Regions from separate parts of the Kitasatospora sp. NPDC088548 genome, predicted to be linked through region 1. Evidence: riboswitches for the same ligand, from Rfam matches in the RefSeq annotation. Region 1 holds a riboswitch; each other region holds the start of a gene.
The links. Region 1 has a riboswitch for cobalamin ahead of ACIP82_RS20785 (hypothetical protein). Riboswitches for the same ligand answer to the same signal wherever they lie in the genome.

Region 1 (9,995 bases):
GTCGGGCGAGAAGGCGGGACGTCCTTCGGTGCCCTCGATGTTGGTCCCGCCGAAGATCCACAGGTCGACGCTGCCGGGCTTCGGCCGATAGCTCATCGCGCCGAGCTGGCTGTACGACCAGGTGTTCTCACCCGGGTCCGCGTGCCAGTACGACCAGTAGGCCGTGGCGGGCGGTGTGAGGACGCACTTCTCCTGATCCGGGGTGGGGAACTGCTTGCCGCCCTGGTAGCCGCTGTAACCGATCCGGCAGATGAACGCCGGGCCGTCGTGCCCCGTCCCGGTGGTCTTCCAGCCCCCCTGGTTGAGCAGGGTGTAGCCGGTGGTGGGGGTGGTGCCGCAGGAGCGCAGCAGCGGGCCGCCCCACTTGCCGAAGTCGACGGCGAGCACCACGCCGGAGGTGGTGGTGCACTGTTCGATCGGCAGCGGGGCCGCCACCGCCGGGGCAGCCGCCACCCCGAGCCCGCCGAAGGCGAGGGCGAGCGTCGTGGCAACGGCCCCGAGCAGCCGGCCGGTCCGCCGGATCACCGGTGGCGCCCGGGTGCGGAGGCCGCGCGGCGGCGGGCGGCGAGGACGGCTGCGGCTCCGGCGCCGACCAGCAGCCCGGCGGCTGCCATCAGGGCCGGTGTGTCCGTCCCGGTGCGGGCGAGGCTGCCGCCGTCGGCCGTGCCGGGCACGCGGTTTCCGGGTACGCCGGGCTGGGCCGGGTATCCGGGGTCGCCCGGGACGGGCCCGCCGGACACACCGGGCGTCCCGGTGTCCGCGGTGGCCGGGGCGGTCGGGGCGGTCGTGGGTGAGCCGGTCGGGGCCGGGGATCCGGTCTCCGTCGGGGAGCCCGTCGGCGTCGAACTCGGCGTCGAACTCGGCGTCGCCGTCGGCGAACCGGTCGGAGTGGGCGTGCTGCCGAGGTCCCGCCGGAGGGTGCCGAAGGAGATCCCGGTGGCGCCGCCCACCGCCTGGGTGGAGGCCCGGACGTCCGAGCCGCGCTGTCCGCTCGTGGCGACGTTGAAGCCGCCGTCGCTGTTCTGCTGGCCGGCGAGGAAGTCCAGCGCCTTGGCGATCGGGCCGGCGTAGGCGCTCTGACGCAGCGTCATCCCCTGGATCGCGAGGGCGGCCGAGTTGGTGGAGTCACCGGCCGCGCCGGGGAAGCCGCCGTCGGCCTCCTGCTTGTCGGCCAGCCAGCCGAGGGCCTTGTCCACGGCCTGGGCGCCGTCGTCCCCGGGAGCGAGGGCGAGGGCCATGGCCGCCATGGCGGTGCTGTCCACGTCGGAGTCCCCGGTGGCGGGGATCAGGCTCGGCCAGGAGCCGTCGGCGTGCTGGAGGCTCTTCAGGTAGGCGACCGGCGCGGCGGCCGGCCCGGTCTCCCCGGCGCGCAGCTGGGCCATGATGCCGAGCGCCTGGGAGAAGACCGAGGTGGCGTAGGTGTAGTTGCCGGGCGCCGCGCAGCCGGTGTCCGGGTTCGTCTGGGCGCAGACCGCCGTGGCGAGGGCGGCGATCAGGTCGTGGCCGCCGAAGGCGCGCGGGTCGCGGCCGGTGATCTCGGCGAGCAGCGCCTCCTTGCCGATCGAGCCGCCGCCGGCGTACTCGGTGCCGATGCCCGTCCAGTCGTTGACGGTTCGGTCGCCGGCGTCCTTGCCCTGCTGGTCCAGGAAGTCGACGATCCTGCGCAGGGCCGCGTCGTCCGCGCCGGTGGCGGCGAGGGCGTAGGCGCCGTCGATGGTGAGGCCGAAGTCGGCGAAGGCCGGGAAGGCCTCGTAGTAGTGACCGTCGATCAGGCGTGCCGGGTCGGTCAGGTAGGCGCTGCCCTTGCCGAGATCGGGGGTCTTCCCGGGGTGCGGGCCGGGCGGCGCGGTCGTGGCCGCGTTCGGGTCGTGCCGGACGCCGGTCGGGTCGGTGCCGGTCAGGGCGAGGATGGCCTGTTCGGTGGCGTCCGGGTCGGACTCGGTGGTCGACTCGTCGGTGCCGAAGCCGCCGTCCTGGCCCTGCCGGGCGGCGAGCCAGGTCCTGGCGGCGGTCTGTCCGGCGCTCCGGCCGGTGGCCTTGAGAGCCTGGGCCACGCGGGCGGTGCTGCCGGTGTCGCCGCCCGCGGCGCCGGTGTAGGGGAGGTAGGAGCCGTCGGCCTGCTGGCTCGCGGCCAGTTGGTCGGCGGCCTTCTTCGCCGTCTGCTCGAAGCCGCCGGCCTTGCGCAGGGCGAGAACGGCGAGAGCGGTGCCGGACGGATCGGACTCGCAGTAGTCGCCCGCCACGATCATCGCTCCGGCGATGCCGCCGTCGGCGCACTGGAGCGCCGTGAACCGGGTGAGCGCCGAGGCGGGCGGAGCGACCTCGGCCCGCTGCAGGGCGATGACGCCCAGGGCCTGGACCCAGGGCGAGGCCGCACCGTGGAAGTCCCCGGCGGCGGTGCACTTGCCGTTCTCGCCGGCCGAGGCACAGACGTGGTCGGTGAGCGCGGCGATCAGGTCGCGGCCGCCGAAGGCACGGGGGTTGCCGCCGGTGCTCTCGGCGACCAGGGCCAGCAGCGCGGCGGCCCTGGCGTCGGGCTTGGCGGACGGCCCGTCCGGGAGGAGGAACGCGTCGGTGTGGGCGGCGAGGTAGGCGAGGACCTTGCGCAGGGCCGGGTCCTCCGTCCCGGCGGCGGCGAGGGCGATCGCGGTGAGGGACGTCCGGGGGAGGTCGGGGCCCTCGAAGGCCCAGTTCTCCATGTGGTCGCCGTCGACGAGCCGGCCGGCCAGCCAGGCGGCCGCCGCGACGGGGTCGCCCGCGGCGGGCGACGGGCCGGTCGGGCTCGGGGACGCCGAGGGGGAGATGGAGGCCGAGGGGGACGGACCGGCGCCGTTCTCGGCGCGGACGGAGTCCGGGGTGAAGGAGGGTGCCCCGCTGGTGCCGCCGATGTCGGTGCCGCCGTACACCCAGGCCTCGACCTCGCCGGGCTTCGGCTTCTGGGTGGCGGCGCCGAACTGGCTGTAGGACCAGGTCTGCCGACCGGGTTCGGCGATCCAGTACGACCAGTACGCGGTGGCCTGCGGGGTGTTGACGCAGGGCTCCTCGGCGGCTGTCGGGTACTGGGTGCCGCTGTTGAAGGTGCCGTTGCCGAGCCGGCAGATGAACGCCGGGCCGTCGTGCTCGGTGCCGGTGGTGGTGAAGCCGGCGTTGTGCAGCAGGTTCATCCCGGTGGTGGGGTGGGCGTCGCAGCCGCGGACGACCCCGCCGCCCCAGTGGCCGAAGTCGACGGCGACGATCGCGCCGGTGGTGGCGGTGCACTCCTCGATCGGGTCGGCGGCCGCGGTACCGGGGTGGCCGAGCAGGACCGTACCGCCCGCGGCGGCAGCGACGGCGCCGGTGGCCAGCAGGGACGTCAGACCCCGGGCTCTGTGACGTGTGCGCGTGCTGTTGACCCTCACCGGCGACTCCCTGATCGGTCGACGGGGTGTCACGGCGCAGCCGACGGCTCCCCGGCATGGGGACCGTCCCGACCGCGTCGTAGTCCTCGACGACGCAAGTGCTTCTGAACAGGCCCTCGGCGCAGGCAGTCCGGCTCATCCGCCCGGAGGGGCGGATCTACGGTTGCGGGTCAGCGCCGGAGTTGGACCGGCTTCCCCTACTGCCGAGGATGAAAAACGGTTCATCAGACCACGCTCCCGCGTCGGCCGTCAATGAGTCGTCATGTCGTCTTGGACACCTCGCCGGTGGCAGCACCGTGCGGTAGCGTCCCCGGTGGCCGAGCGGGGGAACCTGGTGCGATTCCAGGGCTGACGCGCAACGGTATGGGGCGGTTCCGCCGTCCCGAGCCCGAATGCCCGCCCGGCCACGTACCACCGGCGAAAGCCTGCCCACGCGATCCGGGCGGCGGCCGCTCCGGCCGCCGAACTCCCGAGGGAGCCCCGGGGCCCGGAGCCGGGTCGGCGCCCGTCACTCCAAGGAGCCCGCCCCGTGTCGTCCCTCCTCTCCTCCTCGCGCGTCTCCTCCGCGGTGGCCGTCCCGATAACGGCCGGCGCCCTGCTGCTCTCCGCCGTCCCCGCCCACGCGACCGCCACCCCGGCCCAGACAGCCACCTCGAAGAGCACCGGCGTCACCTATCTGAAGTCCCTCCAGGCCGCCGACGGCAGCTACGTCACCGGCGGGGGCCTCTCCGACGAGTGGGCGTTCAGCGCGCTGGCGGCCGCCGGCACCGCCGCGGCGGACGTGGCCCCGGGCGGCGACGCCACCAGGAACGCCCGCCTGGTGTACCGCAACCAGCTCGCCGCCACCACCTGGCCGAGCGCCGCGCCCGTCGTCACCGACTACGAGCGGGGCGTCCTCAACGCCTACGCCGCCGGGATCGACCCCGCGCGCGTCGGCCCCGGCCGCAACCTCATCGCGGACGTCGCCGCCTACTGGCAGACCGCCGAGCCCGGTTACTACGGCCCGTCCGCCAACTTCAACGGCACCGTGTTCGGCCTGCTCGCCCTCGGCGGCGCCAGGACGCAGAGCGGCGCCCAGCGGGTGCCGCAGGCCCTGCTCGACGCCTCGGTCACGGCGGTCCGCGCCAACCAGCACAACGACGGGGGCTGGAACTTCGGCAAGGCCGCCGGCGATCCGGCCGCACTCGCCCAGGCCAGTGACATCGACATGACCGGCGCCGCCATGGCCTCGCTGTGCAGCAGCGGCGTGCCCGGCACCGACCCCGCGATCGTCGCCGCCAAGAACTTCCTCAAGGGCAAGCTCGTCGCCTCCGGCGCCTTCAACTCGATGTTCGGCGCCAACACCGACTCCAACGGCTGGGCCGTCTCCGGTCTCAACGCCTGCGGCATCAACCCCCAGGGCGCCGACTTCACCAGCGGCACCGGCAAGACCCCGGTCGACTTCCTGATCTCCCAGCAGTTCAAGCCCGGTGGCGGCTTCAAGTACCTGCCCACCGACACCGCCCCCTCCCCCTACGCCTCCGTCGACGGGCTGCGTGCGGTCGCCGGGGCGGGCTTCACCGCCACCCCGCCCACCCCGACCACCGCCGGGGAGCCGACCTGGGCCACCACCGGTTCCTTCACCGCCGGCACCGCCGCCCGGCTCGCCCTGGTCGTCGACGACGGCACCGGCTCGCCCAGGGTCTGCGCGGTCACCGTCACCCCGACCGGCACCACCACGACGCTCGGCGCCGTCCTCGACGCCGCCGGGGCGGCGACCCCGGGCGGCTGCGTCACCGCCGTCACGCCGTCCTCCGGCAGCGGCACCGTCACCGCCGTCAACGGCACCGCCAACAGCGGGACTTCCAGCTGGAAGGTGAGCATCGACGGCGCCGCCGCCACCGGCGCCGCCCGCAGCACCGTGATCAGCGTCGGCGACACCGTCTCGCTGCGCTTCGGCAGCTGATCACCGCGCGCCGGACAGCACAAAGGTCCTGGCGCACTCCGGAGTCGACCGCGCATGGCCGGGCACGGCCCCCCGTGCCCGGCCTGTGCGGTCCCGCTCGGCGCCCAGCGTGACGGCCTCGTGGACGGCGCGGGCGGCCCGGGCGCCCCACCGGGAGCGCGGGCCGCCGAACGGCTCGGGCACCTGGCCCGGACCGGCTCGGCGGACCGCCACGCACACCGCGTCCGACGGCGTCCCGGAACAGTCGTACCCGGCCTCCACCAGCGCCTGGACCTTCGCCTCGGTCGCCGTCGCCAGCAGGTTGACCAGACCGGCGTCCGACACCGCGGCGGGCACCACCACCAGGATGTTGATCGTGCCCGGGAATCCGGCCCCGGCCTCCGCGGCCGGGTCGGGGGCGGCCGCCCAGGCCGGCACCCCGATCCCCGTCGTCACCACCGCGGTGACCCCGCCGTCGCAGGCCCAGGTGAAGTCGTCCACCCGCGCGGCGGTCATCAGCCCGGCGCCGGGGCCGCTCAGCCCCAGCCCGGTGGCCAGCCCGGCGAGGTGGCGGTCCGGGTCCATCCGGCCGCACCCGGGCCTGACCTGTGCGTTGACCACCCACTCCCGCTCGCCGAGGCCGCCCCCGAGCACCGCGCTGCTGAGCATCCGCCAGCCTGGACCGGCCCGCCACAGCAGAAGGTGCCGGCACTCACCGTCCTCGAACCGGCAGGACCGCTCGACCTCCACCGCCCCGCCGGTCCGGCCGACCGGTTCGGTGAAGGCCGCCTTCTGCTGCGGGAACGCCATGGAACGGGCCGCCTTCGGGTGAGTTCGGGTGAGTTCGGGTGAGAGTGAGCCGGGCCTGGCTGGGCCGGAGCCGCCGGCGGCGTCACGCGGGCGGGCAGCGCGAGCCGTCCGGCCGACCGGAAACCGGGCGACAAGAGTACCGACCGCCCGGGTGCGCGGCGGCGCCGGGCCCGCGTGCACCGGGCCCGGGCGGCTCGTCACCGGGTCGGCGCACCGGCCCGGACGGGCATGCCGGCGAGCGCCCGGCGCAACGCCGCCTCGACGCGGACCGCGTCCGCACTCGCCGACACGTCATGGACCCGAACCGCCCAGGCACCCTTCGCGGCGGCGAGGGCCGAGACGGCTGCCGTAGCGGCGTCGCGCTCCCGGGCGGGCCGGGGCTCGCCGGTCGACGGGTCGGCGAGCAGCGTCCCGAGGAAGCGCTTGCGCGAGGCCGCCACCAGGACGGGACGGCCGAGCCGGGCCCAGGCGTCCAGGCGGGCGAGCAGCGCCCAGTCGTCCTCCCGTCCCTTCGCAAAGCCGAGCCCGGGATCGACGATCAGCTGGGCGGGGTCCGCTCCGGCCGACACCATGGCGTCCAGCTGCCGCGCCACCTCACCGACCACCTCGTCGACCACGTCCTCGTAATCGGCCAGGCCGTCCATCGCGGCGGAGTGCCCGCGCCAGTGCATCACCACGAAGGGAACCCCCGTCCTCGCCGCGACGGACACCATCAGGGCGTCCGCGCGACCCCCGCTGACATCGTTGATGATCCGCGCGCCGGCCTCCACCGCCGCCTCGGCCACAGCGGCCCGCATCGTGTCCACGCTGACGGTCACTCCCCGCGCCGCCAGCTCCCGGACGACGGGCAGCACGCGGCGCAGTTCCTCCTCCAGGGGCACCCTGGCCGCCCCGGGACGGGTCGACTCACCACCGACGTCCACCACGTCGGCTCCCCCGGCGGCCAGTTCCAGGCCGTGGGCGACCGCCTTGCCGGGATCCAGCCACAGACCACCGTCGGAAAAGGAATCCGGGGTGACATTGACGATGCCCATCACCCCGCAGCGACCCCAGTTCTCCACACCGGTGAGCGAGTACTCGTACGCGTCCATGAGGTCATTGTGCCGTGCCCGGAACCCACTGTCCGCAGCACCCTCGCACAAATTCCGCACCGCACTCCCGAACAGCCGGTCCGAAGCCCGGGAGCTCCCTCCGGAACGGGCGTCCCGGCGGGCCCGCGTATCACTAGGTGGACACCCGCATGGGAATTCCCGGCACCGGTCGACAATATCCCGCATGACTCTCGGAACCCCCAGTACGAGGACCGACCGGGCAGTCCCGATCCGCGAGCTCCTGGCGGCCGGGGAATGCTCCTACTCGTTCGAGTTCATGCCTCCCCGCAGTGCGCGGGCGGAGGCCGGTCTGTGGAATGCGATCCGCAGGCTGGAGGCACTGTCACCCACCTTCGTCTCCGTGACCTACGGCGCGGGTGGATCGACGCGCGGACGCACCGTCGGCATCACCGGGCGGATCGCCCAGGAGACCACGCTGACCCCGGTCGCCCATTTGACCGCGGTGAACCACAGCGTCGCCGAGCTGCGCAACATCCTCGGCCACTACGCTGACCAGGGCGTTCGCAACATCCTCGCCCTCCGGGGCGATCCGCCCGGCGACCCGCTGGGCGACTGGGTGCGCCACCCCGAGGGCGTGACGTACGCGACGGAGCTGGTCGAGCTGATCAAGGAGTCCGGCGAGTTCTGTGTCGGCGTCGCGGCGTTCCCCGAGACGCACCCCCGCTCGCACGACCGCGACAGCGATATCCGGCATTTCGTGGAGAAGTGCCGGGCCGGGGCCGACTACGCGATCACCCAGATGTTCTTCGACGTGGACGGCCATCTCCGGTTCCGCGACCGGGCGGAGAAGGCCGGGTGCACCGTCCCGATCATCCCGGAAATCATGCCGATTACCACGATCCGGTCACTCCGGCGCATTCCCGAGCTCAGCACCGCGATCATTCCTCCGTCATTCGTCGAAAGAATGACCAACGCGCAGGACGACGCCGAGCAGGTCCGCTCCATCGGTATCGACTTCGCCACCGAGATGTGCCGCCGGCTGATTTCCGAGGGCACTCCCGGGCTCCATTTCATGACGATGAACTTCTCCACGGTCACGACGGAGATCTACCAGAATCTCGGCCTGCACAACCGGAACTGACACCGGTGGCCGGTGGCCCCCGCCCGAGCCCCGGCGGAGGGCCACCGGCCGCCACGTCACCAGCCACCACGTCACCGGCCACCACGTCACCGGTCCGGGCGGCGAGGCGATCACGTCTCCCCTGTCGCCGGAGGGCTCGCGCCGTCCGACGCCGACGACCCGCCCGGAAGCGGCGGTCCCGCAACAGGCGAGGTGTGGGGCTGGGCCGCCGCCAGCCTGGCCAGGGCATGGCCGAGGGCGTGCTGCAGCACCCGGATCCGGGCTCCCTGTGCTCCGACCTGCCGACGGCCGGCCAGCAGGATCGCGTACTCCTTCTCGGGAATGGCGATCATCACCTGCCCGTCAACACGGATGCGACGAGCCTCGAACTTCCTTCCCACCGCTCCCCTCCTGTCGCATCCGGGGAACCGGCCGACAGCCGGTACGGGGTGGGTGCGGGGACGGTCGCCCCCGCCCCACCCCGGCACCGGGGTCGGCTTCGGCTCGGGTCAGCCCTTCAGCTCGGCACGGACCAGGCGTGCGGCCTCGACGAGGTGGTCGAGCGAGGCGCGGGTCTCGGGCCAGCCACGGGTCTTCAGGCCGCAGTCGGGGTTGACCCAGAGCCGCTCGGCGGGGATGGCCGCCAGTCCGGCCCTGAGCAGGGCCGCGGCCTCCTCGGTGCTCGGCACCCGGGGCGAGTGGATGTCGTAGACGCCCGGGCCGACCTCACGCGGGTAGCCGGCCTCGGCCAGCTCGTGCGCGACCTGCATGTGCGAACGGGCCGCCTCCAGGGAGATCACGTCGGCGTCGAGGTCGTCGATCGCGGTCATGATCGCGCCGAACTCCGCGTAGCACATGTGGGTGTGGATCTGGGTGTCCGCGCGCACCCCGGAGGTGGAGAGCCGGAAGGACTCGGTGGCCCACGCCAGGTAGCCGGGGCGGCCCGCCGCGCGCAGCGGCAGCGTCTCGCGCAGGGCGGGTTCGTCGACCTGGACGACGGCGGCGCCGGCCGCCTCCAGGTCGGTGACCTCGTCGCGCAGGGCGAGGGCGACCTGGCGGGCGGTGTCGGCGAGCGGCTGGTCGTCGCGGACGAAGGACCAGGCGAGCATGGTGACCGGGCCGGTGAGCATGCCCTTGACCGGACGGTCCGTCAGGTCCTGGGCGTAGCGGAACCACTCGACGGTCATCGGGTGGGGCCGGGAGACGTCGCCGGCCAGCACCGGCGGGCGGACGTAGCGGGTGCCGTAGGACTGCACCCAGCCGTGCTGGGTGGCCAGGTAGCCGCTCAGCTGCTCGGCGAAGTACTGGACCATGTCGTTGCGTTCGGGCTCGCCGTGGACCAGGACATCGATCCCGGCCTTCTCCTGGTAGGCGATCACCTCGCGGACCTCGGCGCGCATCCGGTCCTGGTAGGTGCCGGTGTCGATGCGTCCGGCGCGCAGGTCGGCGCGGGCGGTGCGCAGCTCGGTGGTCTGCGGGAAGGAGCCGATGGTGGTGGTCGGCAGCAGCGGCAGGCCGAGGCGGGCGCGCTGGGCCCCGGCGCGCTCGGGGTAGGCCTGGGCGCGGCGGGCGTCCTCGGCGGTGGTGGCGGCGACCCGGGCGCGGACGGCGGGGTCGTGGGTGAGCGCGGAGGCGGCGCGGGAGGCCAGGTCGGCCCGGTTGGCGGCGAGTTGGGCCGCCACGGTGTCGGT
Region 2 (9,995 bases), on a different contig from region 1:
CCACAGCCGGGGTGACGCGCCTTGACCGTGACTGATCCTGAGACGATCGTCGGCCTGGACGACGAGGAGACGGTTCTGCGCCGCCGCCGCTGGGCGCGCGACCGCGAGCTGCGTGCTCCGCGTTCTCCGCAGCACCTGTCCACCGCCGACTTCCTGACCCTGGGGAACGCCGTCTGCGGCTTCCTGGCGATCTACTCGATCACCACCGGGGTCCTGGTCCCGCACATCACCAACCCGGACGTCGCTCCGGACCGGCACAGCGCCGCCACCGCGGTGACGCTGCTGCTGATCGGCTCGATGTGCGACCTCTTCGACGGGCTGGTGGCGCGCAAGCTGCGCTCCTCCGCCCTCGGGGCCGAACTCGACAACCTGGCCGACCTGATCAGCTTCGGCATCGCGCCGGCCTACTTCGTCGCGGTCTGGGGCATGGTCTCGCCGGGCTCCGACAGCCGGCTCTCCGCCCTGATCGCACTGACGGTCCTGCTGTCGGTGGTGCTGCGGCTGGCCCGCTTCTCGGCCGTGAAGATGCGCCCGGGGGTGTTCCAGGGCATGCCCTGCCCGATGGGCGCCATGACGGTGATCGCCATCGTGCTGCTGGACCCGCCGTTCCTGCCCGGCCTGCTGGCCATCGCGGGCACCGCGTACCTGATGATGAGCCGCATCGAGTACCCGAAGCCGCAGGGGCTGCTGGCCACCGCCACGCTCTGCTGGATCGTGGTCTCGATCGGCTGCCTGGCGGCCTGGGCGACCGGCCTGCCCGGCGGCGACATGCTGCTGCACATCGGCGCCTTCGCCCAGATCACGCTGGCCGCGATGGCTCCGCTGCTGGTCATCCGCCGCAAGGTGGGCCAGAAGGTCGGCGACGTCCGCGCCCGCCGCGCGGAGTCCCGGATCGGCTGACCGGCCGCACGCGCGACCGCATGACGGAGGGCCCGGATCCACTGGATCCGGGCCCTCCGTCATGTCCTGGGCCCTGAGCCCTGGAGCCTGGGGACCGCCGGCCGGGTTACGCCCCGCCGCGGTGGACGCTGAACGCCGAACGGCGGGCCGCGCGGGCCACGCCCGGGTCCGGGTGGACACCGGAGACGGCGGTCAGCACCGAGGCGGCCCGGGGGTGCCCGGACTGCCTGGCGCGGGCGAACAGCCGGACCGGGTCACCCGCCGAGGCGCCCTCGACATGGCCGACCAGCAGATCCGTCTCCCCGTGGTCGAGTACGGCGGCGGCGGTGTCCACCCAGAGCCAGGCGGCGTCCTCCGCGCCCAGCACATCGGCCGGGGAGACCCCCTCGTCCGACTGCTCGGCCAGCCAGAGCAGCGCGTACGGGCGCAGCACCGGCTCGTCCACCGCGGCGCGGACGGCCTGTTCGGCGGTGCTGCCGGCCACCCGGAGCGCCTCGAAGGCCAGGCCGCGGACCAGCGCGTCGTCGCCCTGGGCGGCGTCCAGCAGCTCGGCCACGGCCCGGTCGGCCGGACGGGCGGCGACCCAGGCGCGGAACTCGGCCCGGGCCGGGCCCGGCGAGTAGTCGGCGCAGGCGTTGAGCAGTTCGAAGGCGCTCTGCTCGATGTGGCCGGCGGCGGTCTGCGCGACGGTGCAGATCTCCTCCAGCTTGGCCCGCACCGCCCAGTGCCCGAGCGGCGAGAGTTCGGCGGCCTCGTCCCGGCGGACCACGGCGCCGACGGCGGCCAGGCCGTCCAGCATCCAGTCCAGGACGGCGGCGACGTCGGACGGCGCGGCCGGGGTGTCGATCTGCGGCTCGCGGCAGGTGCCGCGGACGGCGGACACGGCGGAGGCGGCGTGCGGGATGGGCGAGAGGCCCAGCGCACCGGCGCCACCGCCGACCCGGCGCTCGTCCAGGCCCCGGCGCAGCAGCTCCAGCAGTTCGCTGTCGGCGACCGGGCCGGCCACCAGGTGCAGGAAGGAGAGCAGCTGCGGCGCCTGGTCGACGGCCTGCCCGGCGAGCACCGCGAAGACGCCGCGCAGCGCGGCGGGCGGGACGGGGGCGAGCAGCGTCCAGGCGTCGAACAGCGCCGACCAGCCGCGGACCACGGCCTCGTCGTCGTGCTCCCAGGCGTGCAGGCGCCAGCCGGGGGCGGCGCCGCCGTCCCTGGCCTCGACCAGGCCGACCAGCAGGGCCTGGCCCCAGGCCCGGGCCGCGGCGCCCACCGTCATGGCGAGTGCCCGGCCGGCGGCGCGGGCGTCCTCGGGGAGCAGTTCGCCGCGCTTGTCGACCTCGGAGAGTTCGCCGGCCCAGCGGGCGATCCGGACGGCGTCGACGAGCATCCGACGGGCCAGCGGAGCGAGCTCGGCGGGGGCCGGGAAGCCCTCCGGTACGGGGACCCGGCCTCGGCCGGGAGCGGGTGCGGGGCCTCGTCGGCGGGGTACGCCGGGAGCGCCCGGCCTGATGCCGGCGGGGCGGTGGGCCGTTCCGGGGAGACGGGTCACCGTCGCACCGGTACCGATCGTCGGCGGGAGCGGGGCATCACGGTCGCGCGGGTTCCGAGACGTCACGTCGAGCAGTCTTCCCCTTGTACCGGCCTTCTGTCACATCCGGTTGGCCACGGACTCCGGAAGGGCGGTCGCGGCGGGTCGACAAGATCGGGCAACAGAGGCCAAACCGCCTGGCCGGATCTGCATGACGCGAACACGCCAGGTCAGAGCGGTCGGCCGGCCGGGCCGGAGGGAGCTGCCGGACGGCCGGCCGGAGCCGTCGTCAGAGCAACGGCGTGAGCCAGCGGCGCAACAGCTCTTCATAGCGGTCGGGGTCGGCGTTCCAGAGGGCGGCGTGGTCGGCGCCGGGGAAGGCCTGGAGGCTGACCAGGTCGAAGCGGCGGTCGGCGAGCCGGGCGGCGGCCCGCCAGGGCGCCACCGGGTCGTCGGGGCTGTGCAGCACCATGGTGGGCACCCGCAGGTCGGTGCCCTCGGCGAGCCGCGCGAAGTCGGCCAGGTCCACCCCGGTCCGGCCCTCGGCGGCGAGCGCGCCCGGCCCGGCGGCCGTACGGCCGAACCCGGCCCGGGTGGCGCCCCGGCGGGCGAAGACCGGCCGGTCGAGCACCGGGGAGTCCAGTACCAGGCCGCTGATCGCCGAGGTCCAGGCGGACCGGGCGGCGGTCTGCAGCACCATCGTGGCGCCGAGCGACCAGCCGTGCAGCACGACCCGGCCGGCGCCGCTGTCCAGGGCCAGCCGCACTGCCGCCTCGACGTCCCGCCACTCGGTCTCGCCGAAGTCGTCGAGGCCGTCCGGCGCGGCCGGCGCGCCCCGGTCTCCCCGGTAGGTGACGGCGAGGGCGGGCAGACCGAGACGGTGCAGCACGGGCAGCACCGGGAGCGTCTGCTGCCGGTCGGCGCCCGGGCCGTGCACCAGGATCACCCAGGTGCCGCGTTTGCCGTCGAGCCGCCAGGCGGGCAGGGCGCCCAGCTCGCCCTCGGCGGCGGTCTCGGCGTAGGGCAGGCCGAGCGCGCCGGTCGGGTCGCCGAGGTGGACCCGGGGGGTGAAGCGGACCTCGGTGCCGGGCGTCAGGGCGCCCCGGTCGGCGCGGACCAGTCGGCGGGTGACGCCCTGTTCGTCGGCGTGCAGGATCTCGTCGACCACCGCGTGGCCGCCCTCGTCCCACTCGACGGCCCAGCGGCCGGGGCGGGTGCTCTCCGGGCTGCGGGTGAAGGTGGCCCGCCCGACGGCCAGGCTCCGCACCGTGACGGGGCCCGCCTGCGGCCGGGAAACGGCCGCCGGGTGGAGCATCCGCTGGACGGCCCTGCGCCCGGCCAGCAGTACGGCGGCCCCGGTGCCGACGGCGGCGGCCGCCACGGCGGCCGCGGTTCCCCAACGCATATCGCTCCCCGCTCTGTTGATCGCGGACTGGGCACCCACCAGTCCACTCGCGGGACCGGACCGGGGCCACCGGGCATGGGCCGACCGGGTGTCACGCCGGACGGGACAGCGGGGGCCGCGGCCTCCACCTGCGGCCGGGCGATCGCGCCCTCTCCGCACCCCCGCGACACCGACCCGCGGAGGCGGCGCGCGGGCGGGCCGTGTGACCAACCCCTCCGTGACCTTGGTTGACTCCCGGTTCGGCCGCGTGATGGGATCCTTCAGCCAAACGGAGGCATGCAGAGGAAGCCGGTGCGAGTCCGGCGCGGTCCCGCCACTGTCACCGGGGAGCACGCTCGGATCAATTCCCTCCTTGCCCGCCAACAGGCAGGAGGGGCCCATCGGCGGGCCGTCAGAAGCCGCTGGAGGCTCCGGGGGTGTGTCGGACCCGGAAGCCAGGAGACTCTCGCCGCCGGTACGTCGATCCAGGGCGCGGACCCTGAGTGAGGACACGCACGCGATGCAGGCTGCCCCGACCGCCCGCCCCCTCTGCCGCCCTTCGCCGTGCGCCCGCTGACCCGCGCGGCCGCCTTCGCGCTGGGCGCCGTCGCGGGACATCTCGCCGACGCCCGCTTCGCCGATCCCCGGCGCGGCCACCCGGTGGCCGCCTTCGGCAGCGCGGCGGGCCGGCTGGAGAAGACGCTCTGGCGCGACGACCGCGCCGCCGGCACCGCCTACACCGCGCTCTGCGTGGGCACCGTCGCGGCCGGGGCGGTGGCCGCCGAACGCGCCCTGGGCCGGCGGCCGCTCGGCCGCGCCGCGCTGACCGCCGCCGCGACCTGGACGGTGCTCGGCGGCACCTCGCTCACCCGGGAGGCCAGGACCATCGGCCGCTCGCTCGCCGCGGGCGATCTGACGGCGGCCCGGGAACGGCTGCCGCATCTGTGCGGGCGCGACCCGAGCGCGCTGGACGAACAGCAGATCGCCCGCGCGGTGGTCGAGTCGGTCGCCGAGAACACCGCCGACGCCGTGGTGAACGCCCTGGTCTGGGGCGCGCTCGCGGGCACGCCCGGGCTACTGGCGTTCCGCGCCGTCAACACGCTGGACGCGATGGTCGGCCACCGCTCGCCGCGCTACGCCCGGTTCGGCTGGGCCTCGGCCCGGCTGGACGACGTGGCGGGCTGGCCGGGCGCCCGGCTGACCGCGCTGCTCACCGTGGCCGCCGCGCCCGAACCCCGGACGGCCTGGCGGATCTGGCGCCGGGACGGCTCCGCGCACCCGAGCCCCAACGCGGGCCAGGCCGAGTCCGCGTTCGCGGGCGCGGTCGGCGTGCGGCTGGGCGGCACCCTCGCGTACGGGGAGCGGGTGGAGCACCGGCCGGTGCTGGGCGGCGAGCTGCGGCCGGTGACGGTGGAGGACATCGAGCGGGCCTGCCGGCTCTCCCGCCGGGTGGGCCTGCTGGCCCTGGGCACGGCCGTCGCCGGGCACGCGGCGGTCCGGGCCGCCACAGGAAGCCGGACCGTCCTGGGACGGAAGAAGAGGAGGAGCGCATGAGCAACGCACTGCTGGTCGCCGGGACGACCTCGGACGCCGGCAAGACCGTGGTCACCGCGGGCATCTGCCGCTGGCTGGCCCGGCAGGGTGTCCGGGTGGCGCCGTTCAAGGCGCAGAACATGTCGCTGAACTCCTTCGTCACCGCCGGCGGCGCCGAGATCGGCCGCGCCCAGGCGATGCAGGCGCAGGCGGCCCGGGTGGAGCCCGAGGCGGCGATGAACCCGGTGCTGCTCAAGCCGGGCGCGGACGGCCGCAGCCAGGTCGTGCTGCTCGGCCGCCCGGTCGCCGAGGTGGGCGCGCTGGACTACCGCGAGCGCAAGCCGGTGCTGCTGGAGCGGGCCCTGGAGTGCCTGGCGGACCTGCGCAGCCGCTACGACGTGGTGGTCTGCGAGGGGGCCGGGTCGCCCGCCGAGATCAATCTGCGCGACCGGGACATCGCCAACATGGGTCTGGCCACCGCCGCCGGGCTGCCGGTGGTGGTGGTCGGGGACATCGACCGCGGCGGGGTGTTCGCCGCCATGTACGGGACGCTGGCGCTGCTGTCCGCCGAGGACCAGCGCCATGTGACGGGCTGGTTCGTCAACAAGTTCCGGGGCGACGCCCGGCTGCTGGCGCCCGGGCTGGAGATGCTGGACCGGCTGACCGGCCGCCCGGTGCTCGGCACCCTGCCGATGCTGCCCGGGCTCTGGCTGGACGCCGAGGACTCGCTGGACCTGTCCACCGTGGTGGACCGCGCCGAGGGCCGCGGGCCGGTCGGCGCGGACGTGCTGCGGGTGGCCGTGGTGCGCTTCCCGAGGCTGTCCAACTTCACCGACGTGGACGCGCTGGCGCAGGAGCCCGGGGTGCTGGTCCGCTGGGCCACCCGGCCCGAGGAGCTGGCCGACGCCGACCTGGTGATCCTGCCCGGCACCCGGGCCACCGTCGCCGACCTGGCCTGGCTGCGCGAACGTGGTCTGGAGCCGGCCCTGAAGGCACGGGCCGCCGCCGGGCGGCCGGTTCTCGGTGTCTGCGGCGGCTACCAGATGCTGGCGCGCGGCATCGTGGACGAGGTCGAGTCCGGGGCCGGCGAGGTGGCCGGGCTCGGGCTGCTGCCGACGCGTGTCCGGTTCGGGGCCGCGAAGGTGCTCGGCCGTCCGGTCGGCGAGGCGTACGGGCAGCGGGTCGAGGGGTACGAGATCCATCACGGTGTGGTGGCCGTCGAGGGGGGAGACCCCTTCTTCTCCGACGGCCGGGGCCGCGCTCTGGACGGCTGCCGGGTGGGCGCGGTCTGGGGCACGACCTGGCACGGCGCACTGGAGAACGACGGGTTCCGTCGCGAACTGCTGCGCGAGACCGCCGAGTTGGCTGGCCGGGCGTTCGTTCCCGCGCCGGACACCTCGTTCGCCGCGGCGCGCGAGGCCCGGCTGGACCGGCTGGGGGACCTGATCGAGGAGCACGCGGACACCGACGCGCTGTGGAAGCTGATCGAGGGCGGGGTGCCGGCCGCGGGGTCGCTGCCGTTCCTGCCGCCCGGAGCGCCTGAGGAGGCCGACAAGGCATGAGTGACGTCCGCTACCCCTTCACCGCGATCGTCGGTATGGCCGACCTGCGGCTCGGACTGCTGCTCAACGCGGTCTCCCCGGCCGTCGGCGGCGTGCTGGTGCGCGGCGAGAAGGGCACCGCCAAGTCGACCATGGTGCGCGCGCTGGCCGGCCTGCTGCCGTCCATCGCCACCGTCGACGGCTGCCGCTTCGCCTGCGACCCGGCCGCGCCCGACCCGCAGTGCCCGGACGGCGCGCACGCCGGCGCCACGGCCTCCGGCCGTCCGGCCCAGCTGGTCGAGCTGCCGGTCGGCGTCTCCGAGGACCGGATCGTCGGCTCGCTGGACCTCGAACGGGCGCTCGCCGAGGGCGTCAAGGCGTACGAGCCGGGGCTGCTGGCGCGGGCGCACCGGGGCGTGCTCTACATCGACGAGGTCAACCTGCTCCAGGACCACGTGGTGGACCTGCTGCTGGACGCCGCCGCGATGGGCCGCTCCTACGTGGAGCGCGAGGGCGTCTCGGTGCGGCACGCGGCCCGGTTCCTGCTGGTCGGCACGATGAACCCGGAGGAGGGCGAGCTGCGCCCGCAGCTGCTCGACCGGTTCGGCCTGACCGTGGAGATCGCCGCCACCCGCGACCCGGCGGAGCGCGCCGAGGTGGTCCGCCGCCGCCTGGCGTACGACGCCGACCCGGCCGGGTTCGCCGCCCGGTTCGCCGAGGACGAGCGGGCGCTCGCCGAACGGATCACCACCGCACGGGATTTGCTGCCCAAGGTCGAACTGGCCGATGTGGCGCTGCGTCAGATCACCGCCGTCTGCGCGGCGTTCGAGGTGGACGGGCTGCGGGCGGACATCGTGATGGCCCGTACCGCCGTCGCGCTGGCCGCCTGGGCGGGCCGGACGGAGGTGCTGGAGGAGGACGTCCGCAAGGCCGCCCGGCTGGCCCTGCCGCACCGCCGCCGGCGCAACCCGTTCGACGCGCCCGGCCTGGACGACGAGCAGCTCGACCGGACCCTGGAGGAACACGCCGACCCGGAGCCCGAGCCCGCGTCGCAGCCCGAGCCGCAGCCGGAGGACGGGCCCGAGGGCGGCCCCGAGGGCGACGGACCCGACCCGGACGGCGGTCCGGACGGGGGCGGCCCCGACGGCGGTGGCGGCGCACCCGAGCCGACCGGGCCGACCGGCCCGGACGCACCCGGCGCCGAGGCCCCCGCCCCCGAACCCGGACCGGCCCCGGAGCAGACGCCCGAGCAGGCGCCCGTGCCCGCACAGCACCCCGCCCCCGCGCGCGAGTCCGCGCCGGTGGCCGCCGGGGAGCCGTACCGGACCAGGCTGTTCAAGGTGGACGGCACCGGGCGCGGGGCCCAGGGCCGCCGCTCCCCCGCCGAGACCGACGGCGGCCACACCATCCGCGCCCGGCGCCCGCAGGGGCGGCTGGCCCGGCTGCACCTGAGCGCCACCCTGCAGGCCGCCGCGCCGCACCAGGCGGCGCGCGGGCGGGCGTCCCGCGCGCTGGTGCTGCACAAGGACGACTTCCGCGAACAGGTCCGCCAGGGCCGGGAGTCCAACCTGGTGCTGTTCCTGGTGGACGCCTCCGGCTCGATGGCGGCCCGGCAGCGGATGACCGCCGTCAAGGGCGCCGTGCTCTCGCTGCTGATGGACGCCTACCAGCGGCGCGACAAGATCGGCATGATCACCTTCCGGGGCGCGTCCGCCGAGCTGGCGCTGCCCCCCACCTCCTCGGTCGAGGTCGGCGCCGCCCGGCTGGAGTCGCTGCCCACCGGCGGACGCACCCCGCTGGCGGCCGGGCTGCTGCGCGCGCACGAGGTGCTGCGGGTGGAGCGGATGCGCGACCCCGACCGCCGTCCGCTGCTGGTCGTGGTGACCGACGGCCGCGCCACCGGCGCCCGGGACGCCGTCGCGCAGTCCCACCGCGCGGCCGCCCTGTTCGCCGCCCAGGGCGTGGCGAGCGTGGTGCTGGACTGCGAGACCGGCCCCGTCCGGCTCGGCCTCGCCCGGACGCTGGCCGCCCGGCTCGGCGCCTCCGCCGTTACCTTGGACGAGCTGCGGGCCGAAGGCGTGGCCTCGCTCGTCCGCGACAACCGTGCAACCACGATGCGAAAGGCGGCCTGAACCCCATGCCCAAGGGAGTGCCCGAGAACGTCCCCGACGACGGCCTGACGACCCGTCAGCGCCGTACGCTGCCGATCACCGCCGTGCACACCGGCCCCGGCAAGGGCAAGTCCACGGCCGCGTTCGGCATGGCGCTGCGGGCCTGGAACCAGGGCTGGCCGGTCGGGGTGTTCCAGTTCGTCAAGTCCGCCAAGTGGAAGGTCGGCGAGGAGAACGCGCTGCGCGTCCTCGGCGCCTCCGGCGAGGGCGGCACGGTGGCCTGGCACAAGATGGGCGAGGGCTGGTCCTGGGTACAGCGCTCCGCCAAGATGGAGATGGACAGCGAGGCGGCGGCCAAGGAGGGCTGGGAGCAGGTCAAGCGCGACCTGGCCGCCGAGACCTACCGCTTCTACGTGCTGGACGAGTTCACCTACCCGATGCACTGGGGATGGATCGACGTGGACGAGGTGCTGACGGTGCTGAGGGACCGCCCGGGCAGCCAGCACGTGGTCATCACCGGCCGGTACGCGCCCGAGGCGCTGACCGAAGTCGCCGACCTGGTCACCGAGATGACCAAGGTCAAGCACCCCATGGACGCCGGCCGCAAGGGCCAGCGCGGTATCGAGTGGTAGTCGCAGGTACGTGAACATTCCCCGTCTCGTCGTCGCCGCGCCGTCCTCCGGCTCGGGCAAGACCACCGTCGCCACCGGCCTGATCGCGGCGCTCGCCGCCCGCGGGCTGGCGGTCTCGCCGCACAAGGTGGGCCCGGACTACATCGACCCGGGCTACCACGGCCTGGCCGCCGGCCGCCCGGGCCGCAACCTGGACGCCTTCATGTGCGGGCCGGAGCGGATCGCGCCGCTCTTCCTGCACGGCGCGGCCGGGGCGGACGTGGCGGTGGTCGAGGGCGTGATGGGGCTCTTCGACGGGGCCTCCGGGCGCGGGGAGCTGGCGTCCACCGCGCACGTCGCCAAGCTGCTGCGGGCGCCCGTGGTGCTGGTGGT
Region 3 (9,995 bases), on a different contig from region 1:
CGGTCTCGACCGTGACCATGCGGTCATCGCGGATGACAAAGGAGTGCGCCGGCACGTCGGACTGAGGTGCAGCCAGCGGAACGACCCGAATGTCGACATGGCCGAGGCGGGAAGCGGAGATGATGCGGTCCAGCTGTCCGGCCATCATCGCGGCGGGAACGAGGCGCCAGCGAAGAACGGGCTCGGTGATGACGAACTGCAGCGTCTTGGTGGCGTCGTAGAGGGACTGTTGTCTTACAAGCCGCGCTGAAACCGCCCGAGACAGCTGCTCCTCACTGAGGTCTTTCCTCCCGAATACGGCTCGCACGTATTCAGGGGTCTGAAGCAGCCCAGGAACAAGAGACGGCTGGAACACGCGAAGAAGCTCGGTCGAGTCGTCCAGCGCTTTGATCTGCTGCTGCTTGCGGTGGTGCCCCAGACGTCGGATCAGGCGCCAGGCCGTCGTCTCCGTGGCCTCGGCTCTCGCAGCGGCCATGTACTCGGCCTTGACCTCGTCGGACACGCCTATGGCCGTAAGGATGCGTTCCACGTCTGCGACGGTGGGTGGTACCTTGCCAGTTTCAATCTTGCTCAACTTGCTCGGGGACATGACAGCGCCACGGGCCACGGCCTTGGCTTCCTTGCCAGAAGCCTGCCGAAGTTCCCGCAGTGCTGCCCCGAGCCGTGTTCTGTTCACTCGCCGTGTTCGGCCCACCATTCCGTGAACGGGACGGATTTCGCCATCGCAATGTCACGGTATGCCTTGAACTGGGCGATCCGGCTGCCGGTGAGGAATCCAGTTCCGCGATACTTTCCGTTGCCGTCATAGTTCATCTCGGCAACGGTCTCGTCATCAAAGAGCCAGAAGTCCGGCGCCTCGGGAACAGGGTTCTCCTGGCCTGTGGTGTCGAGGATGAAGAACTCTTCACCAGCCGCCATGTTGCGGTGGTATCCCCACGCGAGCTCGAACCGGAGGTAATCCGTGAGCGGGCGAGAGAGGACGTGCACCCGATACATGCGCTTACCGGCCTGGGTGGCATCGGCTACGGTCGTGACCCAGCCAGCGGACTTGTAGCCCTCCGGTTGCTCCTCGCCTGCGAGGAAGGCGTGATAGGCGTCCACTCCGCCGGACTGGCTGTAGTCGTCCAGCGTTTCCAGCCGGAACGCCTCTCGATTGAAATTCGAGAACCAGTCTCCGAGGGTCCTAGATGAGGTTGTCACGGATGGCCTTTCGAACGAGTTCGATGGGAATTTCGACCAGCGTCTCGTGCGCCGGAATCTTAAGATCGTGCTCGGTCAGATGCTCGCCCTGGACGGCGAGGGTGCCTCGGTCCGTCAGGTAGAGCGTCGGGCACTCGCCCTCGTCGCAGGAACCCACAAGCCGTGTCAGCTCCACGTTGTCTCCTCGCTCGGTCTCCCGACGATGCTCCCGAGTTGAGCCGGGCGCAGGCAAGAGGTTCGCGTTTCCGATACTGGAAACCAGCTCAACTTCGAACAGGCACTCAAAAGTTCAGCTACGACGGTGCCGCTTCTGTGGCGGACCCTTGCGGGGGGCAAGGGTCCGCCGGAACGGATGGCTGTGGCTCGGCCGTGGTGGTGCGGCGTCGAAGCAAGGTGCAGGCCCCGCGCGCGGGCGGGGCGGGGGAGTTCAGGGCTGGTGGGTGGTGATGGTGATCGGGTGGGCGGTCCAGTCGGTGAGCTCGCCGATGCAGAGGGTCATGCTCCAGAGGCCGCCGCGGGTGAGGCAGCGGGCGACACCGTCGCCGCCGCCGGGGCCGATGCAGAGGCGGATGAAGTCGCGGTGGGCCGCGCGGATCGGGCGCGTTCGGACGTGCTCCCAGAGGACGGGGAGCGCGTGGTCGAGGCTCGGGAAGACGGTCGGGAGCATGATGCCGGTGATCTCGGCCCGCACGGCGTTCACGCGGCGGCCTCGGCGGGGGCGGAGATGTGGCACCAGATGAACTTGCCGATGCCGCCCGCACGCGGGCAGCAGCCCCACTGGGCGGCCAACTCCTTGACGAGGAACAGCCCTCGGCCGGATTCGTCGGAGGTGGAGGTGGTTCGGAGCGCGGGCTTCTCGCTGTCGGCGTCGTGGACTTCGATGCGCAGGAGGTTTTCGGAGAGTCCGAAACGGATCTGGATCAGGCGGCCCTGGGGCGTACGGGCGTGCTGCACGGCGTTGGCGACCAGCTCGGAAAGCAGCAACTCGCCGGTGTAGAGCAGGTATTCGACGCCCTGGTGGTGGGCGAGGAAGTGGTGCAGCTCCTGGCGGGCCGCGCCGGCGGACTTTCGGTGCCGGGGGAGCCAGCAGGCGTGTTCGGTGGGGGCGGGGGAGACGGTTTCAGGCATGGCGGCGCCACCTCTGAGGGGTGAGGGGTGAAGACGACTGAAGAAGGCATGGGGATGCCCGGGTGATGAGCCCACAATCATCACGCTGTGTCGAATGGTGAGCTACGTTGAGTAGCATGCTCCTGGGGGATTCCAAAGTGCAAGTCCCCACTTTGGAACCGGTCAAAGATTGTTGTCGGGTGGCAGGGGAGGGCAGACTGGCAGATCACAGAAGTGGGGAGGTCGCGACGGTGCCCGTGAACCGGAATCCGACAGTTCGGCAGCGACGGCTGGCTCGAACGCTCAAGGAGCTGCGGGCGGAAGCGGATCTGACGATTGCCCAGTCGGCTCGGCAGCTTGCCTGCGCCGAGAGCAAGATCAGTCGAATCGAGGCCGCGCAGTCAGGGATTCGGTTGGTGGATCTTCGGCTGCTGCTCGACCTGTACGGGGTGGTGGAGTCGGCGACCCGCAGCAGGCTGGAGGCACTGTCGCGCGAAGGTCGTCTGCGCGGATGGTGGGACCGCTACTCGGACACGCTGTCGCCGCTCTATGCCGACTACATCGCGCTGGAATCCGACGCGTCGGACATGTACAGCATCCAGACGTTCCTGGTGCCGGGACTGCTGCAGACGGAGGACTACACGCGTGCGGTGGTCCGTGCCCAGATAGAGGATGCGACCGCGGAGCAGGTCGAGCGGCTCACGAAGGTTCGTCAGGAACGGCGGGCAGTGCTGACGCGGGAGGCGCCACTTCGCATGTGGGTCGTTCTCTCGGAATCCGTGCTGAAGCATCGGATTGGTGGCCGGTCGGTCATGCGGGAGCAACTCGACTTCCTGATGGCGAGTGCCGAACAGCCGAACATCAACGTCCAGGTCCTGCCGGAGGAATCTGACGTTCACGCTGCACTCTTCGGCCCTGTTGCCATCCTGAGCTTCCCCGAGGCGACAGAGACGGATGTGGTGTACGTCGACAGCCTCCTCAGCACGCTCTACATCGAGGAGCCGGAGGAAGTGTTCAAGTACACCAACCTGTTTCGCCGTGCTCTGGCGGAGTCGCTGCCGCGCACCGAATCGGTCGCACTCATCGAGCGTGCAAAGGACAAGGTCTAGAAATGGTGAGTATGTTCCTGCCGTCTGTTTCCGCTGCCGGACTTGAGTGGTGCAAGTCCTCCTACTCCGGCGCACAGAGCGATTGCATCGAGGTGGCCAGTGGTCTGATCGGCGCTGTGCCCGTACGTGACTCCAAGGACCCGGACGGGCCCGCGCTGCTGTTCGCGGCCGACGCATGGTCGTCGTTCCTCGCCGGGGTCAAGGGCGGGGAGTTTCCGTCCCTCTGAACCAACAGCGCTGCCCCGCACGGCCACAGGCCGTGCGGGGCAGCGTCGTTTCGTCTTCTTCTTTAGAAGTCGTCGTCGAAGGCGACCGAGCCCTCGACCGCCACCTGGTACGCCGACACCCGGCGCTCGAAGAAGTTGGTCAGCTCCTGCACGTTCTGGAGCTCCATGAAGCCGAACGGGTTGGTCGACCCGTACCGGATCGGCAGACCGAGCCGCGCGAGGCGCTGGTCCGCCACGGCCTCCAGGTACTGCCGCATCGACTCGGTGTTCATGCCGGCCAGGCCGTCGCCGCACAGGTCCTGGGCGAACTGGAGCTCGGCCTCGACGGCCTCCTCCAGCATCTCCGTCACCTGCTTGGCCATCTCGTCGTCGAAGAGGTCGGGCTCCTCCTCGCGAACGGTGTCCACGACCGACATCGCGAAGTCCATGTGCATGGACTCGTCGCGGAACACCCAGTTCGTACCGGTGGCCAGGCCGTGCAGCAGACCACGCGACCGGAACCAGTACACGTACGCGAACGCACCGTAGAAGAACAGCCCCTCCACACACGCCGCGAAGCAGATCAGGTTGAGCAGGAACGCCCGCCTGTCCTCCTTCGTCTGCAGCGAGTCGATGTGGTCGACCGCGTTCATGTACTTGAAGCAGAACTGCGCCTTCTGGCGGATGGAGGGGATGTTCTCCACCGCGTCGAAGGCCGCCGCGCGGTCCTCGGGGTCGGGCAGGTAGGTGTCGAGCAGCGTCAGATAGAACTGGACGTGCACGGCCTCCTCGAACAGCTGCCGGGACAGGTAGAGCCGGGCCTCGGGCGAGTTGATGTGCTTGTAGAGGCTCAGCACCACGTTGTTGGAGACGATCGAGTCACCGGTGGCGAAGAACGCCACCAGCCGGCCGATCAGGTGGCGCTCGCCCTCGCTCAGCTTGGCCAGGTCGGCGACGTCGGAGTGCAGGTCCACCTCCTCGACGGTCCAGGTGTTCTTGATCGCGTCGCGGTACCGGTCGTAGAACGACGGGTAGCGCATCGGGCGCAGGGTCAGCTCGAAGCCGGGGTCGAGCAGCATCTTCTGGCGATCGTCGGACATTACTGGCAGGCCTCGCAGGACTCGGGGTTCTCCAGGGAGCAGGCCAGGGCGGCCTCCTCCTCCGGCGTGAGGGTCGGGGACGCCACCGGGACGGGGGCGGCGGCGCGGGCGGCGCCCGAGGCGGCCTGGGCGATCCGGGTCGCCGGGCGCGAGCGCAGGTAGTAGGTGGTCTTCAGACCGACCTTCCAGGCGTACGCGTACATCGAGCTGAGCTTGCCGATGGTGGGCGCGGCCATGAAGAGGTTCAGCGACTGGCTCTGGTCGATGTACGGCATCCGGGCGGCGGCCAGGTCGATCAGCGCGCGCTGGGGCAGCTCCCAGGCCGTGCGGTAGAGCGAGCGGACCTCGGCGGGCAGCCAGTTGAGGTCCTGGACGGAGCCGTTGGCGTCGCGCAGCGCGTCCCGGGTCTGCTGGTCCCAGACGCCGAGCTCCTTCAGCTCGCGCACCAGGTACGGGTTGACCTGGAGGAACTCGCCGGAGAGGGTCTCGCGCTTGAACAGGTTGGAGACCTGCGGCTCGATGCACTCGTAGACGCCGGCGATCGAGGCGATGGTCGCGGTCGGCGCGATGGCCAGCAGCAGCGAGTTGCGCAGGCCGGTCTCGGCGAGCCTGGTCCGCAGGGCGGCCCAGCGGTCGGCCCACTCCGGAGCGGCGCTCGGGAAGTGGTCGATGTGCAGCTCGCCGCGGGCGGCCCGGGTCTCGCCGTACGCCTCGTGGCGGCCCAGCTGCTCGGCCAGCTCGCTGGAGCGCTCGTACGCGGTGAGCATGATGCGCTCGGCGATGAGGGTGGAGAGCCGCTTCGCCTCGGCGGAGTCGAAGTCGATCCGCAGCTGGAAGAAGACGTCCTGCAGGCCCATCACGCCGAGGCCCACCGGGCGCCAGCGGGAGTTGGAGGCACCGGCCTCGGGGGTCGGGTAGAAGTTGATGTCCACCACGCGGTCGAGGAAGGTGACGGCGGTGCGGACGGTGGCGTCCAGGCGGTCCCAGTCCAGCGCGTTCAGCAGGTCGTCGGCGGTGGCGCCGGCGGCGACGTGGGCGCCGAGGTTGACCGAGCCGAGGTTGCAGACGGCGGTCTCGGAGTCGTCCGTGACCTCCAGGATCTCGGTGCAGAGGTTGGAGCTGTGCACCGTGCGGCCGGGCAGCGCGGTCTGGTTGGCGGCGCGGTTGGAGGCGTCCTTGAAGGTCATCCAGCCGTTGCCGGTCTGCGCCAGGGTGCGCATCATCCGGGCGTACAGGGTCTGCGCGGGGATGGTGCGGACGGCCTTGCCGGACTGCTCGGCCTTCAGGTACGCCTCGTCGAACTCGGCACCCCAGAGGTCGACCAGCTCGGGCACGTCGGCGGGGGAGAACAGCGACCAGTCGGCGTTGGCGTTGACCCGGCGCATGAACTCGTCCGGGATCCAGTGCGCCAGGTTGAGGTTGTGCGTGCGGCGCGCCTCCTCACCGGTGTTGTCGCGCAGCTCCAGGAACTCCTCGATGTCCGCGTGCCAGGTCTCCAGGTAGACGCAGGCCGCGCCCTTGCGGCGGCCGCCCTGGTTGACGGCGGCGACCGAGGAGTCGAGGGTGCGCAGGAACGGGACGATGCCGTTGGACTTGCCGTTGGTGCCCCGGATCAGGCTGCCGCGCGAGCGGATCCGCGAGTAGGACAGGCCGATGCCGCCGGCGTGCTTGGAGAGACGGGCGATCTGGGCGTACCGGGAGTAGATCGAGTCCAGGTTGTCCAGCGGGGAGTCGAGCAGGTAGCAGCTCGACATCTGCGGGTGCCGGGTGCCGGAGTTGAACAGGGTCGGGGAGGAGGTCAGGTACTCCAGCCGGCTCATCAGGCCGTACAGCTCGGCCACCTCGCGCACCGACTGCTCGTTGTCGCCGACCGCCAGGCCGCTGGCGACGCGGAGCAGGAAGTGCTGCGGGGTCTCGACCACCTTGCGGGTGATCGGGTGGCGCAGCAGGTAGCGGGACTGCACGGTGCGCAGGCCGAAGTACTCGAAGCGGTCGTCGCCCCGCGGGTCGACGAGCGCGTCCAGGGTCGCGGCGTGCTTGGCGACGAAGGCGGCGGTGGTGTCGCCGATCAGGCCCTCGGCGTGGCCGACCGCGACCGAGGCGGAGAAGGAGACCGAGCCCTGGCTGACCGCCTCGTCGACGATCTCCAGCGCGAGCAGGCGCGCGGCCAGCTTCGAGTACTGCGGGTCCTCGGCGATCATCGACGCGGCGGCGTCCACGGCCAGCCCGCGCAGCTCGGCGAAGTCCGAGCCGGCGTGGCGGCCGCGCAGCGCGGCGGCGGCGACATGGCCGGGGTCCACCTGGGGGAGATCGGCGCTGCGGTCGGTCAGCAGCCGGAGCAGCGCACCGCCGGGGTCGGAGACCGTCGGGTCGACGGGGGCGAAGCTGGAACCCTGGGCGGGCAGGGTGGCTGAGGCAGCGGTGGTCAAGGCGCTCTCTCCTGGCGGCGATCGGCGTCGGTGCATCGGGGTGCCGGACCGTTCGGGGCAGGGGAGCACGGCGCGAACGCCCGGTGGCGTCGCGCGACAGTGTCATCCCCGGCCCGCCCGCGAGGCCCGGACGTGGTGCAGTGCTTCGGGGCCTCTGCGGGGAGGCCGGTGGCACGCCGCCGGCAGGTACTCGGACTCGCGGGCCCTGCTTCCAGAGGCCCGCACACCGCTGCGGGGCAGTCCCGGACTCGCACCGGGTTCCCCTGCGTCGACAGCAGGAGTGAGCATACATCTAGTGGCGGTCGACTGTGGCGGCACCATATGTTGTGGCCGTCGTGTCGCGAGCCCGGACAGGCTCGGCGGGGCGTCAGTGCTTCAGGTAGACCTTGTAGGTGCTGGAGTCGCCCGTCGGCGAGGTGAACTGGGCGATCAGCCGGTACTGTCCGCCGGCGGCCAGAGCGGCCGCCAGGGCGCGGTCCGTGGCAGCCGGCGCGGTGCTGTCGAGGACGACCATGGTGAACCAGCCGTCCCGGATGGCGGCCGCGCTGCCGTCGTCGCCGTGGTGCTGCACCCCGGCGGCGTCCCGGTAGTCGGTCCCGTTGCGCGCCGAGACCCACTGCTCAGGTGTACTGACGGTGCCCAGGTAGTACTCGGCGAGTCCGTCGACCTCGGTGAGGTAGCGGCCCTGTGGTTCGGCGTGCACCCGCAGGACGGCGAGCAGCCGCCCGGAGTCTGGCCCGTTCTGGTAGCGCAGCGCGGACTGTTCGAGGCCCAGCGCGAGCAGGGCGACCCACACCAGGATGCCCAGCTGCGGGTGGCGGAAGTGCGCGCCGACCAGCCGGGTGAGGCCGACCCCGGCCAGCGGGGCGGCGAGCAGCATCCCGAAGCCGAGGTGGCGGAACATCGCCCCGGAGGAGCCCAGCGCCAGGTGGATCGCCGGGACCAGCAGCGCGGTGGCGGTCAGCGCGGTGCCCAGCAGCGCGCGCTGGGCCCGGGTGGTGGTGACGCCGCCGTTCTCCGGGGACTCGTGCATCTGCTCGCGGCGGACGTAGGCGATCGTGCCGGCCACCGCCAGGACGGTGAACAGGCCGCCCCACTGGACGGTGTCCAGGAGGATCCCGCCGACCGTGCGGCCGGCCTGGCCGCGGGCCGGGGACCATCCCGCGATCGTGCCGAGTACGCCGAAGGGGAGCAGCGCGCCGGCCGTGCCGGCGGCGAGCAGCAGCGCGCGCAGGGCGGCCGGGCCGAGCCGCCGGTGCGGCCAGGCGGTGGCCAGCGCGAGGGCGGCCAGGGCGGGCATGGCGAGCGTCGAGGCGTACGCGACCGCGCAGGCGAGGGCGGCGGCCGGTGCGGCGAGCAGGACCAGGGCCACCGGGCGGCGGGCGGTGAACACCGTGATCCAGGCCGCGAGGGCGACCAGAAGAACGGCCGGCGCCTCGGGGGCGGCGTAGAAGCCGACGACGACGGTCGACTGCACCACCGCGTAGGCGGCGATGGAGCAGATGGCCACCCGCTCGTTGAAGAGCCGGCGGGTCAGCGAGTACAGCAGCACGGTGGTCAGCAGGGCGAAGCAGAGACTGAGTACCCGGGCGCCGAAGATGCCGTTGGCGTTGGCGGCGGCGCCGGCCAGCGGCGGGTACAGCCAGGGCGAGCCGGGTGTCCGGCCGACCAGGTCGGAGGTGACGGCGGTGCCGTGCAGCAGGTGGGCGAGCTGCTGGCGGCCGGCCACCATGGTCGCGGCCTCGTCGGGGTGCGCGGCGGCCAGCAGGCGCAGCGAGAGCGCGGCCTGGACGATCAGCACGGCGAGCAGCAGACCGCGGGCTATCCAGCGGCGCCGGGGGCTGGGGGCCGGGTCCCAGCCGATCGCGGGGACCTGCGGGATGGTGTACGGCGCCAGCTCGACGGCCTGGTTGTCGTCCTCGGGGGCGGCGGTGCCCCGCTCGGCGGCGGGCCGGGGCAGGGTGTCCGCGTCCGGCCGGGGGCGGCTGCTCCCGGCGCGCGTCGCGGTGCCGCCGGGGGCAGGGACGGGGCTGTCCGGGGTCAGGGGTGGCTCGGAGGCCGCGCTCATCGTGGGTTCCTGATGTCGAAGCCGTAGCGGGGGTCGGCCACGCGTTGCCTGAAGGCGGCGAGGGTGTCCGGGACGGCCTCGACGCGCCAGTCCGCCCGCTTGACGATGTTGAACCAGACGAAGCCGATGACGTCGTCGTGCGCTTCGAGGCCGGAGAAGAGCTGGTCTATGTCCGCGCGCTGGCGTTTGCCCTGCTCCGAGGCGGTCTCGCTGATGAAGAAGGGCTTCTTGCTGAAGGTGCGGATCTCGGCCATGGTGGGCCCGTACAGGGTGTCGAAGGTCTTCGGGCCGGTGCGGGTGAAGTAGCCGGTCATGCCGGCCCAGTCGACGTAGGTGTCGCCGGGGTAGTACGGCGCCAGCCGGGTGTTGGGCGCGGGGTCGGTGATGTTCGGGCTCCAGACCCAGATGACATTGGTCGCGCCGGCCCGGTCGAAGATGTCGTGGACGTGGCGCCAGGCCGCGACGAAGTCCTCAGGGCTGGCGGCCTGCCGCCCCCACGGGTACCAGTCGCCGTTCATCTCGTGCGCGATGCTGACGGCGATGGGCAGGTCGAGCCTGGCCACGGCCTTGGCCACGCCCCGGACGTAGTCGTCGGTCTCGCCGGCCGCGATCCCCGCCAGCGAGTGGTCGAGCGGCTCCCACGCCATGTAGGGCAGGGCCCCGGCCTCGTAGATCCGGCGGACTCCCGCGGTGTCGAAGCCGCCCCGCCAGTGGGCGTAGTACTCCAGGACGTTCGGCTGTTTGCCGATCGCGGCGGTGTAGGGGGCCAGCGCGTC

Region 2: another riboswitch for cobalamin. It lies ahead of ACIP82_RS16735 (cobalamin biosynthesis protein); the one in region 1 lies ahead of ACIP82_RS20785 (hypothetical protein).
Region 3: another riboswitch for cobalamin. It lies ahead of ACIP82_RS21420 (ribonucleoside-diphosphate reductase subunit alpha); the one in region 1 lies ahead of ACIP82_RS20785 (hypothetical protein).

The regions. Positions count from the first base shown of each region.
Region 1 covers NZ_JBIVMI010000015.1:184,523-194,517, reverse strand. The annotation lists gene ACIP82_RS20795 (hypothetical protein) at 1-525, opposite strand, end outside; gene ACIP82_RS20790 (prenyltransferase/squalene oxidase repeat-containing protein) at 522-3,398, opposite strand; cobalamin riboswitch at 3,501-3,640, opposite strand; cobalamin riboswitch at 3,693-3,817, shown strand; gene ACIP82_RS20785 (hypothetical protein) at 3,928-5,343, shown strand; gene ACIP82_RS20780 (adenosylcobinamide amidohydrolase) at 5,344-6,132, opposite strand; gene folP (dihydropteroate synthase) at 6,330-7,223, opposite strand; gene metF (methylenetetrahydrofolate reductase [NAD(P)H]) at 7,408-8,325, shown strand; gene ACIP82_RS20765 (hypothetical protein) at 8,436-8,705, opposite strand; gene metE (5-methyltetrahydropteroyltriglutamate--homocysteine S-methyltransferase) at 8,814-9,995, opposite strand, start outside.
Region 2 covers NZ_JBIVMI010000011.1:148,593-158,587, reverse strand. The annotation lists gene ACIP82_RS16755 (phosphatidylserine decarboxylase) at 1-35, shown strand, start outside; gene ACIP82_RS16750 (CDP-alcohol phosphatidyltransferase family protein) at 22-900, shown strand; gene ACIP82_RS16745 (hypothetical protein) at 1,007-2,281, opposite strand; gene ACIP82_RS16740 (alpha/beta hydrolase family protein) at 2,712-3,827, opposite strand; cobalamin riboswitch at 4,108-4,272, shown strand; gene ACIP82_RS16735 (cobalamin biosynthesis protein) at 4,371-5,360, shown strand; gene ACIP82_RS16730 (cobyric acid synthase) at 5,357-6,901, shown strand; gene ACIP82_RS16725 (putative cobaltochelatase) at 6,898-9,012, shown strand; gene cobO (cob(I)yrinic acid a,c-diamide adenosyltransferase) at 9,018-9,623, shown strand; gene ACIP82_RS16715 (cobyrinate a,c-diamide synthase) at 9,634-9,995, shown strand, end outside.
Region 3 covers NZ_JBIVMI010000016.1:121,592-131,586, forward strand. The annotation lists gene ACIP82_RS21380 (helix-turn-helix domain-containing protein) at 1-676, opposite strand, end outside; gene ACIP82_RS21385 (DUF6879 family protein) at 673-1,200, opposite strand; gene ACIP82_RS21390 (hypothetical protein) at 1,184-1,375, opposite strand; gene ACIP82_RS21395 (hypothetical protein) at 1,628-1,900, opposite strand; gene ACIP82_RS21400 (ATP-binding protein) at 1,897-2,328, opposite strand; gene ACIP82_RS21405 (helix-turn-helix transcriptional regulator) at 2,559-3,416, shown strand; gene ACIP82_RS21410 (DUF397 domain-containing protein) at 3,419-3,643, shown strand; gene ACIP82_RS21415 (ribonucleotide-diphosphate reductase subunit beta) at 3,706-4,722, opposite strand; gene ACIP82_RS21420 (ribonucleoside-diphosphate reductase subunit alpha) at 4,722-7,127, opposite strand; cobalamin riboswitch at 7,315-7,446, opposite strand; gene ACIP82_RS21425 (glycosyltransferase family 39 protein) at 7,519-9,219, opposite strand; gene ACIP82_RS21430 (glycoside hydrolase family 26 protein) at 9,216-9,995, opposite strand, start outside.